DNA from 3 places in the Pseudarthrobacter sp. H2 genome. Region 1 is predicted to be linked to each of the others. Evidence: riboswitches for the same ligand, from Rfam matches in the RefSeq annotation. Region 1 holds a riboswitch; each other region holds the start of a gene.

Region 1 (3,745 bases):
GGAGCAGCTTGATACGCTCGATCGGCAGATCATGGCCGCGCTCGTGCGCAATGGCCGCGCCCCGTGGCGGCTGATCGCCGAGGTCCTGGGCCAACAGGAACGGACCGTGGCACGCCGCGGCAACAAACTGCTCGAATCCGGTGCCGTACGCATCAACGCCTTCATCAACCCCGCGGCAGTAAGCTCGCGCGCTGCCTTCCTGCTCCGCGTGACGGCGCCTCCCAGACAGCTGCGCCAGGTCTGTTCGTGGCTCGCCGACCAGGACGAGTCCTCGTGGGTCAGCGCCCTATCCGGATCGAGTGAGGGAGTGGCGGAAATGTTCCTCGCTCCCGATGAGCTCGCAGAGCTGCTGTACCACCGTCTCGCGAAGGTGGAGGGCGTCCAGTCGTTCACCATGATGCCGCTGTTCGAGTACTTCCGGACCCCCTCCGGCTGGACGCCGGACGTCCTGGCTAAACAACAATATGCCGCGCTGCACCCCGATGAGGATGCCCGCCTGGCCGGCACGCCGAGCGGCCATCCCCCGCTCGATGACACCAGCCGGATGCTGGCCGGGCTGCTGCACCGCAACGGCCGGGCCACCATGGACGAGCTCGCTTCAGACCTGTCTGTCTCCAAGGCAACCGTCAGCCGGCGGCTGGATGCGATGACCAGCTCCGGCACCTTGTTCATCAGGGCCGTGGCGGACCTGCCGTCATTGGGCTTCCCCGTCGAATCCCTGATCAGTATCACCTGTGCGGATGCAGCGACGGAGGGGCTGGGGGCACACCTGGCCGGGCTCCCCGTCACGCGCTGGGCCGCCGCCTCCGGCGAGCAGCTCGTGGCGCAGGTGGCTTTGGCCACCCTGGACGACCTTCGGCTGCTGCTGGCTGATCTCCAGAAACGGGACGGCGTGGCCTCGGCCCGGTCCTCCATCTATGCAGAGGTGTTCAAGCGAAGCACCGTGCGGTACCACGACGGAGTTCCGGAGAGGCCCGCGGCGGTAGCCTGAGCCGGCCGCGTGAAGAGGCTACGGCTTCGGCGCCGAAAGCGATTGGAAGACCGCCGTCCTGGGCCGCTCCGCCAAGGTCATGGGCGCCGGGATTTGGCGATGCCGAGCATCTGAGCGAGGGTCAGTTGGTGCATCCGGTGGTGGACCGATCACGCGGTCCCTTGAGGCGTGGCGTCCTGGCCGTGGCGGGCAGGGCCGATATGATAGACCGGACCTCTGACGGGTGGCCCCCGCATGCGCGGTTCCGCCCCGTTGGGCCATGACGGCAACGGTGCCTGTCCGGGACGAATGGAGTACTCAATAACGCAGACCCGACGAATGATCCTGCCCGCCGCATTACCCCGCGAGATTGCTGAGAACAACGCGTACTCTTACGGGGTCCTGGACGGGGACGTCCTGCATGTCTCCGGCATGGTCGCCTTTGCACCCGACGGCTCCTACGTGGGCCTGGGGGACATCCAGGCGCAGGCCACCCAGGTCTTCGAGAACCTCACCGCCGTCCTCGAAGAGGCCGGCGGCACGCTGGAGGACATCGTCTCCACCACGACCTATCTCGCTGCCGCCGAGTACGCCGCCGCCGTTGGGGCGGCCCGGAAGAGGTACTTCACCGGCCCCGTTCCGCCGACCTCGACCGTGGTGGTAGCACCCATGGCGCGAGAGCAGTTCCTGGTGGAGATTTCGGCCATAGCCCGCCTCCAGGGCTGACAGCAGAGCTGCGTTCTTGCGGTGATGGCACCGACGTGAGGCAGTTACTGTCGGCGTCGGGGGCTATCGCCACCGCCACGGACCCGCGGGGCGCGGCGAGTGTAGACGGAGCCGAACGGGTCGGCGCCGACCGCCTCCACGCGCCCGCCCGACTTCTCCTTCAGATAGCGGCCGGTGCCGCTGATGGTTCCGCCGGTCCCGACGCCCGCGACCACGTGCGTGACCTTGCCGCCGGTCTGCTCCCAGATCTCCGGGGCCGTGGTTTCGTAGTGAGCCCGCGGGTTCGCCGGGTTGTCGAACTGCAGGGGACGCCACGCCCCCGGGGTCTCCGCCGTGATCCGTTCCGGCATCCTCCTTTGCAACGTTGCCGGCGGCCCGTTACTCAACATGACGACGGCGGCGGTGCGGGCCGGCGTCGTAGGTGTTACGTTTTTGGGGAGTAATGAGACCCGGCGCCAAGCCCTGACTGGCCGGTCGGCAACCCTCCCTTTCGCGGCGGGGTGCCTCAGGTGAATACTCGGCATATCGACCATTCGAGCTGCAAGCGTGAGAGAAGGAGATCGTCGTGCCCGACGCGTCCACCCAGGCGGCACCGCCCGCCACCCCCGCCACCGAAGAAAAGCTGGCCTACCGCCTGTTCACCGGCCCCGACGACCGCTCCTTCTGCGAGCGCGTTGCCGCGGCCCTGGCCGAAGGCTACGTCCTGCACGGGAGCCCCGCCGCCACCTTCAACGGCACCACCGTCATCGTGGCGCAGGCCGTCGTGCTGCCGGCCGCGATCGCGAGTGCGGACGCCGCCGTCGCCAGCGCGGTGGATGACCTGGAAAGCGACGGCTTCGGCGCCGACGAAGCCTTCGAGGGCCACGCATGAGCTACGCCGGAGACCTCACCCCGCAGGAAGCCTGGGCCAAGCTCGAGGCGGGCGCCGTCCTGGTGGATGTCCGCACCGAGGGTGAGTGGGCGCACATCGGCATCCCGGACACCAAGGCCACCGAAAACGATCCCCTGTTCATCCAGTGGACCTTCCCCGGCGGCATCCCGAACCCGGATTTCATCACTCAACTCCAGCAGCAGGCCCCGGACAACGACGGCGCCGAGCTCGTGTTCCTGTGCCGCTCCGGCCAGCGCTCCATCGCCGCCGCCACCGCCGCCACGGAGGCCGGCTTCACCTCCTACAATGTCCTTGAGGGCTTCGAAGGCGAACCGGACCGCTACGGCGAGCGGACGGTCAACGGCTGGAAGAACCGCGGCCTGCCCACCAACCTCGGAAAGCACTAAGTGACCTTCAATCCCGACGCCGCCGGCTGGAGCCCCGACACCCAGGCGGTCCGGGGCGGACTGGACCGCACCGGCTTCCAGGAAACCACCGAACCGATCTTCCTCAACTCCGGCTTCGTCTACGAATCCGCCGCCGCCGCCGAACGCGCCTTCACCGGGGAGGACGAGCGCTTCGTCTACTCCCGCTACGGCAACCCCTCGGTCGCCACCTTCCAGGAGCGGCTCCGGCTGCTGGAAGGCACCGAGGCCTGCTTCGCGACGGCGTCGGGCATGTCCGCGGTCTTCACCGCCCTCGGCGCGCTGCTCGGCGCCGGCGACCGCGTGGTCGCCGCACGCTCCCTGTTCGGCTCCTGCTTCGTGATCCTCAACGAGATCCTCCCGCGCTGGGGCGTGGAAACGGTCTTCGTGGACGGGCCGGACCTGGAACAGTGGCGCTCCGCCCTGTCGGAGCCGACGACGGCGGTCTTCTTCGAGTCGCCGTCGAACCCCATGCAGGAAATCGTGGACATCGCCGCCGTGAGCGGACTGGCGCACGCCGCCGGAGCGACCGTCGTCGTCGACAATGTCTTCGCCACCCCGCTGCTGCAGCGCTGCGGGGACCTCGGCGCGGACGTGATCGTCTACTCCGGCACCAAGCACATCGACGGCCAGGGCCGGGTCCTGGGCGGCGCGATCCTGGGCACGAAGGAGTTCATTGACGGGCCGGTCAAGCAGCTCATGCGCCACACCGGACCGGCGCTCTCCGCCTTCAACGCCTGGGTCCTGGCCAAG
Region 2 (3,745 bases), 2.1 Mb from region 1:
GGACTCACCTTCGCGGAAGCGGTAGAAGAAGTGGCCGTAGGCGTTGCGGAGCTCCTTCTGGTCCTCGATGTCGTCGGCGATCTGGAAGTTGGCCCAGTCCTGTTCCCGCAGCCGCGGCTCTTCGATGACGCGCTCGACCAGGGGCCCCAGGTTGAGGGCCTCGAGGGTCTGGTAGGCCCGGAGGTACGGGGAGACATAGACGCACACCTGTCGCCCGTCCAGCTGCCGGCGGACCTGCTCGCCGGCCGCCGTGGCCTGTTCGACGCCGAGCGGAGTCAGGGGGATCCGGTAATCGGGCACCCGGTTGTAGATCGAGGTGTCGGCGTTGGCGGCGGACTGGCCATGCCGGATCATGATGATTTTCCCGGGCGCACTCATAAGCTCCAAGCATAGGGCCGGCCGGGGCGCCGGCCATGGAAGAGCCCGGGCGCCGGCCCCGGAAAAGCCGGGATCAGGCAACTACCGGCAAGTGCGGGCAAGATGGGAACATGTTGGTTCCCTCCCGCCGTCGGCTGCGGCTAGAAGTATGGATTGTGCTGGGGCTGTCGCTGGGGCAGTCGGCGGTGTACTCGGTGGTCCAGTTGCTGGACAAGCTGACCAAGGCGCCGCTGGCGCAGGGGACGTCCACGCTGAACCGCTCGCAGAGCAGCCGTGAGTACTTCGACCTCACGTACCAGCTGCTGGACATCATCTTCGCCCTGGTCCCGGTGGTCCTGGTGATTTATTTCCTCACCGAACACCGGGCGGGCCTGTCCGGAAGCAGCCGTCGCGGCGCCTCGGCGTTCCGGAAGCTGGGCCTGGATTTCGCCAGGCCCGGCAAGGACGTGCTGCAGGGGCTGGGGCTGGCCGCCCTGATCGGGATTCCGTCCCTGGGCCTGTACGCCGCCGGCCGCGCCCTCGGCATCACGACGGCGATCATCCCCAGCGCGCTGGACTCCTATTGGTGGACTGTCCCGGTGCTGGTCCTGTCCGCGGTGCGGCACGGGATCGTGGAGGAGGTGATCGTCGTGGGCTACCTGCTGGACCGGCTCGGCAAATTCGGCTGGAGCATGCCGGCGGCGATCTTCGTCAGTTCCATGCTGCGCGGCAGCTACCACCTGTACCAGGGCTTCGGGCCCTTCATCGGCAACGCGGTGATGGGAGTGGTCTTTGCCCTGGTCTACACGCGGACCCGGCGGGTGATGCCGCTGGTCATCGCGCACGCCGTCCTGGACACCGTGGCCTTCGTCGGATTCAGCCTCTTCGGGAAGGCGATCGGCCTGGGCTGAGGCGGCGGCCGGGGCGGCGGCTGGGAAGCGGGCCGCGAAGGAGGCATTAAAAAGAATTCGGCCGCCATCGGTGGGTGGCGTCAGTGGCACCCGCTGATGGCGGCCGAAGAGTTGGGCGGCGGGAGCGTCAGATGGTGACGGCTCCGGTTGCCGTTTCGAAGGTGACGGACAGGATGCCCGGCGTGCCGCGGGGGGCCAGCCAGTTCACGGCAACGTCTTCCAGCGGCTTCTCCACCGGCACGCCGAGCCACTCGGTGACGCGCTCTGCTGAGCCGGCGATCGTGAGGGCGGACATCTTGACGTTGCTCGGGTAGGCGTTGGACGGGTGAAGTTCCGGATCGCCCTCCCACTTGAGCATGTAGGGGACCTGCGGATCCGCAATGAGGCCCAGGATGCCGATCTGCTTCCAGACGAGCTCACGGCCGTCCGGGAACTTCCGGTTGCCGTTGACCGCGGCGCGGCCAAGGCGTTCCTCGAAGGGTGCCAGGTCGTCGACCTCGACACACCAGCCCATCCAGCCGCCGCCCGCTTCCGAGCGGGCGCGGACTGCCTGGCCAAAGGGGGCCTTGTCGGAAGCCGGATGGTTCAGGGCCTCCACGACCTCCAGATACTTGTGTCCCGCGAGCGGGATAATCATGTTGCGGGTCCCGAACCGGGGATGTACTCCGCCCTTCACGGCTTCGACGCCGAGGGCGGACGCAATTCGTTCGGTGGTGGCTGCCAAGCCATCGTGTTCACAGGCGTAAGAGACATGATCCATGCGCATGCCATCATCTTGGCACTTTGTGATGGGGCTCTCAGCTTAGGCGGTCCTAACCGTGGTGGGATGTCCTGCCGGGATTTGCTGGGGGAACCGCTGCGCCTTCATCTTCGTCATAAAGCTATCCAGCGCGGCTGGGGCGTTCCTAGACTGAAGCCAGGTCATGAGTGCCAGCGCACAGCCCCGGCTTGCTGGCCGGCAACCCTCGTATCGCGGTGGGGTGCCCCGGGTGAAGACCTGGCCGTCCGGCGCCCGCCGGAGGGCAAGCGCGGCGCCGCTGCCGTCCCGGGCGATGAGCCCAGGGCGGCCTGTGCCCGGTCCCCTGAGGAGCTGTTCCGATGTCCAACGCCTGGTCCTTCGAAACCCGCCAGATCCACGCCGGCCAGGAGCCGGACAGCGCCACCGGCGCGCGGTCACTGCCCATCTACCAGACGACGTCGTTCGTCTTCCCCAGCGCCGAGAGCGCCGCCAACCGCTTCGCGCTGGCCGAGCTTGCCCCCATCTACACCCGGATCGGGAACCCGACCCAGGACGCGGTGGAGCAGCGCGTGGCCAGCCTCGAAGGCGGCCTCGCCGCCCTGCTGCTCAGTTCCGGCCAGGCCGCGGAGACCTTCGCGATCCTCAACGTTGCCGAAGCCGGCGACCACATCGTGGCCAGCCCCAGCCTCTACGGCGGAACCTACAACCTGCTGGCCCACACGCTGAAGAAGTTCGGCATCTCGGTCACCTTCGTGGCGGACCCGGACAACCTGGAGCAGTGGCGCGACGCCGTCAAGCCCAACACCAAGCTGTTCTTCGGCGAGGTGGTGTCCAACCCGCGCCAGGATGTGCTGGACATCGAAGGCGTCTCGAAGGTGGCGCACGAGGCCGGCGTGCCGCTGATCGTGGACAACACGCTGTCCACCCCGTACCTGATCCGTCCGATCGAGTGGGGCGCGGACATCGTGGTGCACTCCGCCACCAAGTACCTCGGCGGCCACGGCGCCGCGATTGCCGGCGTGATCGTGGACTCCGGCAACTTCGACTTCGGCAAGGACCCGGAGCGGTTCCCCGGTTTCAACACCCCGGACCCCACCTACAACGGCCTGGTCTACGCCCGGGACCTCGGGGCGGACGGCGCCCTGGGCGCCAACCTCTCCTACATCCTCAAGGCCCGCGTCCAGCTGCTGCGCGACCTCGGCTCGGCCGTCTCCCCGTTCAACGCCTTCCTCATCGCCCAGGGCATCGAGACCCTGAGCCTGCGCGTGGAACGCCACGTCGCCAACGCCACCAGGGTGGCTGAGTGGCTGGAGGCGAGGGACGACGTCGAATCCGTCGCCTACGCGGGGCTGCCGTCCAGCCCCTGGTACGAGCGTGGCCGCAAGTACGGGCCCAAGGGCACCGGCGCGGTCGTGTCGTTCAACCTCGCCGGCGGAGCGGAGGCTGGCAAGCGCTTCGTTGATGCGCTCGAGCTGCACTCGCACGTGGCGAACATCGGCGACGTGCGCTCCCTGGTCATCCACCCGGCGTCGACCACCCACAGCCAGCTCACGGCGGAACAGCAGGCAGTGGCGGGCGTGACGCCGGGGCTCGTGCGGCTCTCGGTGGGACTGGAACACATCGACGACATCCTTGCGGACCTCGACGCCGGATTCCGGGCGGCCAAGAGCGCCTGAGATCCGTTGGGTCCCGGCGTCCCTGACGTGTGGGACGCCGGGAGTCACATGGGCGTCACAAT
Region 3 (3,745 bases), 1.3 Mb from region 1:
TTGTCCAGGACTTTGGTCCGGGTGGCCTCCGGGGCTGCCAGGTAATAGCTGCGGGATTTCGCCAGGTCCATGATGTCCTCGGTAGTCACCCGATCCTCCCAGCGGGTCAGGTGGCTCTGCAGCCCGGTGAACTCCGGGCCCACCGCGGGCCTGAAATGGGGCTTGAGGACGTCGCCGGCGTGCATGATGCGGGAGAGCCGGTGCACCCAGGGAACCGAGGTGTCCAGCTGGTTCCAGACCAGGCCCAGGACGCCGTGCGGCCGGAGGATCCGGGCGATTTCGGTGCTCGCCAGGAGAGGATCGCACCAGTGCCACGCCTGGGCGACCGTGACGAGGTCAAAGGCTTCCGGCTCGAGGCCGGTGTTCTCGGCGGTGCCCTCGACGGCGGCGACGCCGGGCAGGGTCCGGCGCAGCTGCTCCAGCATGTCCGCCGAAGGATCCACCGCCACGGTGCGCAGGCCGCGCCCGACCAGCAGTGCCGTGAACTTTCCGGTCCCCGCGCCGATGTCCGCGGCGTCCTGCGCGCCCGGTGGGATCAGCCAGCCGGCCGATTCTTCAGGGTAGCCGGGGCGGACCCTTTCATAGTGCTCGCCGCCGTCCTGGAAGCTCTGCCCCAGCTGCTGGCGTCGCTCATGGTGGAGTTTGGGGCCGCCGCGTGCCACGTGCGATCTCCTTCGGCAGATCCGGTTGGGTATCCTCCGAATTTACCGCATGCGGCAGCGGGCGCCGGTCCCCGGTGCCGGACGCCCGGCCCCGGACGGCTGCCGCCTAATCCAGGGAGCAGGGGGCTGCGCCCGCGGTGCCCGGCGTGTTCGGTGCCCAGTGCGGGTAGCTGCGGGAATCGTTGGACGGGACCCAGCGGCCGGCATCCACCACGTAATCCCAGCCGAGGCCGGTCTGCCGCAGCTCCTGGATTCCGGCGAGCAGCCGCTGCGCATCCTCCAGCCGCGAGCCGAGGCCGAAGCTTGCCCGCAGGGAACCGGAAGGCAGCCCGAGCCGGCGGAGCAGGGGATGGGCGCAGAAACGGCCGTCCCGCAGGCCGATACCGTGTTCGGCCGAAAGGTAGGCCGCCACCAGGCCTGCGTCGTAGCCTGCAACCGAGAAATTCACGACGCCGATGGTCCCGGCGCCCTGTTCCGTGTCGGAGAAGATCTGGTGCACGCTCACGCCGTCGATGCGCTGGAGCCCCTCGACGAGGAAGGACCGGATGGCGTTCTCATGGGCGTGCCATTGCTCCTCGTCCAGCGCCGCGATCACCTCGGTGGCGCGGGCCAGCGTGGCGGCACCCAGGACGTTGGGGGAGCCGCCCTCGTGCCGTGCCGGGCCGGTGGTCCAGCTGACGGTGTCGAGCCTGGCGTCCAGGACCGCGCCGCCGCCGGCGAGGTGCGGGGTGCCGGCGTCGAGCCAGTCCGGGCGCCCCACCAGCACGCCGGCGCCGAACGGTGCGTAAAGCTTGTGGCCGGAGAAGGCGAGATAGTCGACGTCGTCCGCGGCGATGTTGATGCGCCGGTGCGGGGCGAGCTGGGCGGCGTCGACGACGATCCGGGCGCCGTACTCGTGGGCCAGGGCGGCCAGGGCCCGGATCGGCAGGATTTCCCCGGTGACGTTGGAGGCTCCGGTGACGGCGAGCAGGCTGATCCCGCCGTGCGCCAGTTCCCCGCGCAGCCGCTCCAGGGTGGCCGCCAGGGTGGGGGCGGCGACGACGCTGCGGTGCGGCACCTTCTGCCACGGCAGCAGATTGGCGTGGTGCTCGATGTCGAGGTAGAGGACCTCGCCGGTGTGCTTGCCGCCGCGCACGGGCAGGCAACCGGCGAGCAGGTTGAGGGAATCGGTGGTGTTCCGGGTGAAGATGACCGCATCGTCTGCCCGGCCGCCCACGAAGCCGCGCACAATGCTGCGGGCGTTCTCGTAGACGGACGTGCTGATCTGGGAGGCGTAGCCGGCGCCGCGGTGGACGCTCGCGTAGAACGGAAGGATCTCGTTCAGGTAGGCGGACACCACGGACAGGGCCGGTGCCGAGGCGCCGTAGTCCAGGTTGGCGTAGCGGACGTGGCCGCCCTGGATGAGGGGGGCCTGGATCTCGGCCCCGGTCACCGCGGAGAGCGGGCGGCCCGCGACGGCGAACCGTGCGTCCGGGTCCCCACCTTCAGTGGAGTCAAGCGCAGTGGAGTCAAGCGCAGTGGAGTCAAGCGCAGTGGAGTCAATCGCAGTGGCGGCGGGGAAAATGGCGGTTGTCAAAAGGACCTCATTCGAACAGGACCCCACGCTCCGGGGATCCGCGCTTGCCGGGTCCACTCCGGACCGGCCAGGTCGTCACCCGGGGCACCCCACCGCGAATGGAGGGTTGCCGGCCAGCAAACCGGGGTTTAGCGCTGGCACTCGTGACCTGCATCGAGCCTAGGACAACCACGCCGCCGGGGAAAAGGCCACGCTCCAATGTGAAGCGGTTTGTTACGCCATGTAGCTAGAGAGCAGCCGCAGCGGCCGGAGCGGCCGGGACGCTTTCCACGGAGCTCATCGTGCCGGGTATCCGCGGGATGGTGAGCTGGACGTTGAGGCCGAAGAGGGCTTCCAGGGCTGCCGCGTAATCGTCCTGGCGGCCGGCCGTGGCCAGTTCCCTGGCGCGGACCGTCGGGATGTGGAGCAGGCGCCGGACGATGCGGCGCAGAGCGGAGTTCACTTCTTCAGCCGTGGCGCCGCACCCGTGTTGTTTCGTGACGCGCTCCATTTCAGCCTCGAGGACTTGATGGATGTGCAGGCGCAGGGCAACGATGGCCGTGTCGACCATGCGGATTGCCTCTTGTTCCTCGAAGCGGCGCGCTGCCTGCCGGACCAGGGCACCGGCAACGCGGAGCGCCTCCGCGTCCGCCGGGGGAGCCGCCAGCCGGACCGATTCGAGGGTGATCAGTTCAATGCCCGGAAGATCCGCCACGTGAGGGTCGAAATCATGGCTGGGGGCGAGATCGATGACGGTGAGGGGATGGGCAGCTTCGTCCCTCCAGGCTGCCAGTTGGGCCGCGCCGATGCGCGTTTCGGTGCCGCTGCAGCCAATGATGATGTCTGCCCGGGCAACGGCTGCGGGCAGTTCCCGGGCCGTCAGCGCCGTTCCTCCCCTGGCCGCCGCAAAGGCGTCCGCACGGCCGGACTGGGAAAAAACATAAGTGGCTGAACACCGCCTGCTTCTGAGTATCTCCGCAACGCAGGCCGCGTACGCTCCGGTGCCGAAGAGGACCACGGACACATCGTCCAGGGCCGGCTGCCCCGATCCGGCGGCGGCAAGGTCAAGGGCCACAGAGGCTATGGACCTGCTCGTGCTGCTGAGCGCGGTCCGGGCCCCCACCTCCTTCCCCGTGCGGGAGGCCGCCTGGAACAGCCGGATCAAACGCCCGCTCGCGGTACCCGCAGCCTGCGCTTCAGCGAGGGCACGGCGGGCCTGGCCGGCGACTTCGCGCTCACCGACAACAACCGAATCGAGGCCGGTCACGACGGCGAAAAGATGCTTCGTCGCCGATTCCCCATGCGTGTGCTCGAACAGTGACGCGAGCAGGGCGGCGGCCAGGCCCGTGCAGAGGCCGACAGAGTCCAGGGCATCGGAACAGGCGGTATCAACGTCCCCCGCAGGTGAGACCTCGCAGTAGATTTCAAAGCGACTGCACGTGGACAAGACCACGGATCCGGAAACGGCGGAACTGCCGGCCAGGATGTGCCGGGCCAGCCGCGAGGAAACGGAGTGCAGCCGGGCGGC

The links. A riboswitch is a leader RNA that binds a small molecule or an ion and turns the genes downstream of it on or off. The one in region 1 is predicted to bind S-adenosylmethionine.
Region 2: linked by a shared signal. The riboswitch ahead of ACQCSZ_RS12955 (bifunctional o-acetylhomoserine/o-acetylserine sulfhydrylase) and the one ahead of ACQCSZ_RS22455 (DUF1737 domain-containing protein) in region 1 are both predicted to bind S-adenosylmethionine.
Region 3: linked by a shared signal. The riboswitch ahead of ACQCSZ_RS04215 (aminotransferase class V-fold PLP-dependent enzyme) and the one ahead of ACQCSZ_RS22455 (DUF1737 domain-containing protein) in region 1 are both predicted to bind S-adenosylmethionine.

What each region holds. Positions count from the first base shown of each region.
Region 1 is NZ_CP189594.1:4,835,176-4,838,920, reverse strand. Features, by position in the region: gene ACQCSZ_RS22475 (Lrp/AsnC family transcriptional regulator) at 1-991, shown strand, start outside; partial or broken gene ACQCSZ_RS22470 (L-arabinose isomerase family protein) at 1,008-1,085, shown strand; gene ACQCSZ_RS22465 (RidA family protein) at 1,280-1,696, shown strand; partial or broken gene ACQCSZ_RS22460 (pyridoxal-phosphate dependent enzyme) at 1,783-2,085, opposite strand; SAM riboswitch class IV at 2,135-2,249, shown strand; gene ACQCSZ_RS22455 (DUF1737 domain-containing protein) at 2,262-2,567, shown strand; gene ACQCSZ_RS22450 (rhodanese-like domain-containing protein) at 2,564-2,974, shown strand; gene ACQCSZ_RS22445 (O-succinylhomoserine sulfhydrylase) at 2,975-3,745, shown strand, end outside.
Region 2 is NZ_CP189594.1:2,733,875-2,737,619, reverse strand. Features, by position in the region: gene ACQCSZ_RS12970 (histidine phosphatase family protein) at 1-378, opposite strand, end outside; gene ACQCSZ_RS12965 (CPBP family intramembrane glutamic endopeptidase) at 489-1,268, shown strand; gene ACQCSZ_RS12960 (VOC family protein) at 1,396-2,034, opposite strand; SAM riboswitch class IV at 2,188-2,303, shown strand; gene ACQCSZ_RS12955 (bifunctional o-acetylhomoserine/o-acetylserine sulfhydrylase) at 2,367-3,683, shown strand.
Region 3 is NZ_CP189594.1:899,840-903,584, forward strand. Features, by position in the region: gene ACQCSZ_RS04210 (class I SAM-dependent methyltransferase) at 1-662, opposite strand, end outside; gene ACQCSZ_RS04215 (aminotransferase class V-fold PLP-dependent enzyme) at 769-2,238, opposite strand; SAM riboswitch class IV at 2,274-2,387, opposite strand; gene ACQCSZ_RS04220 (glutamyl-tRNA reductase) at 2,465-3,745, opposite strand, start outside.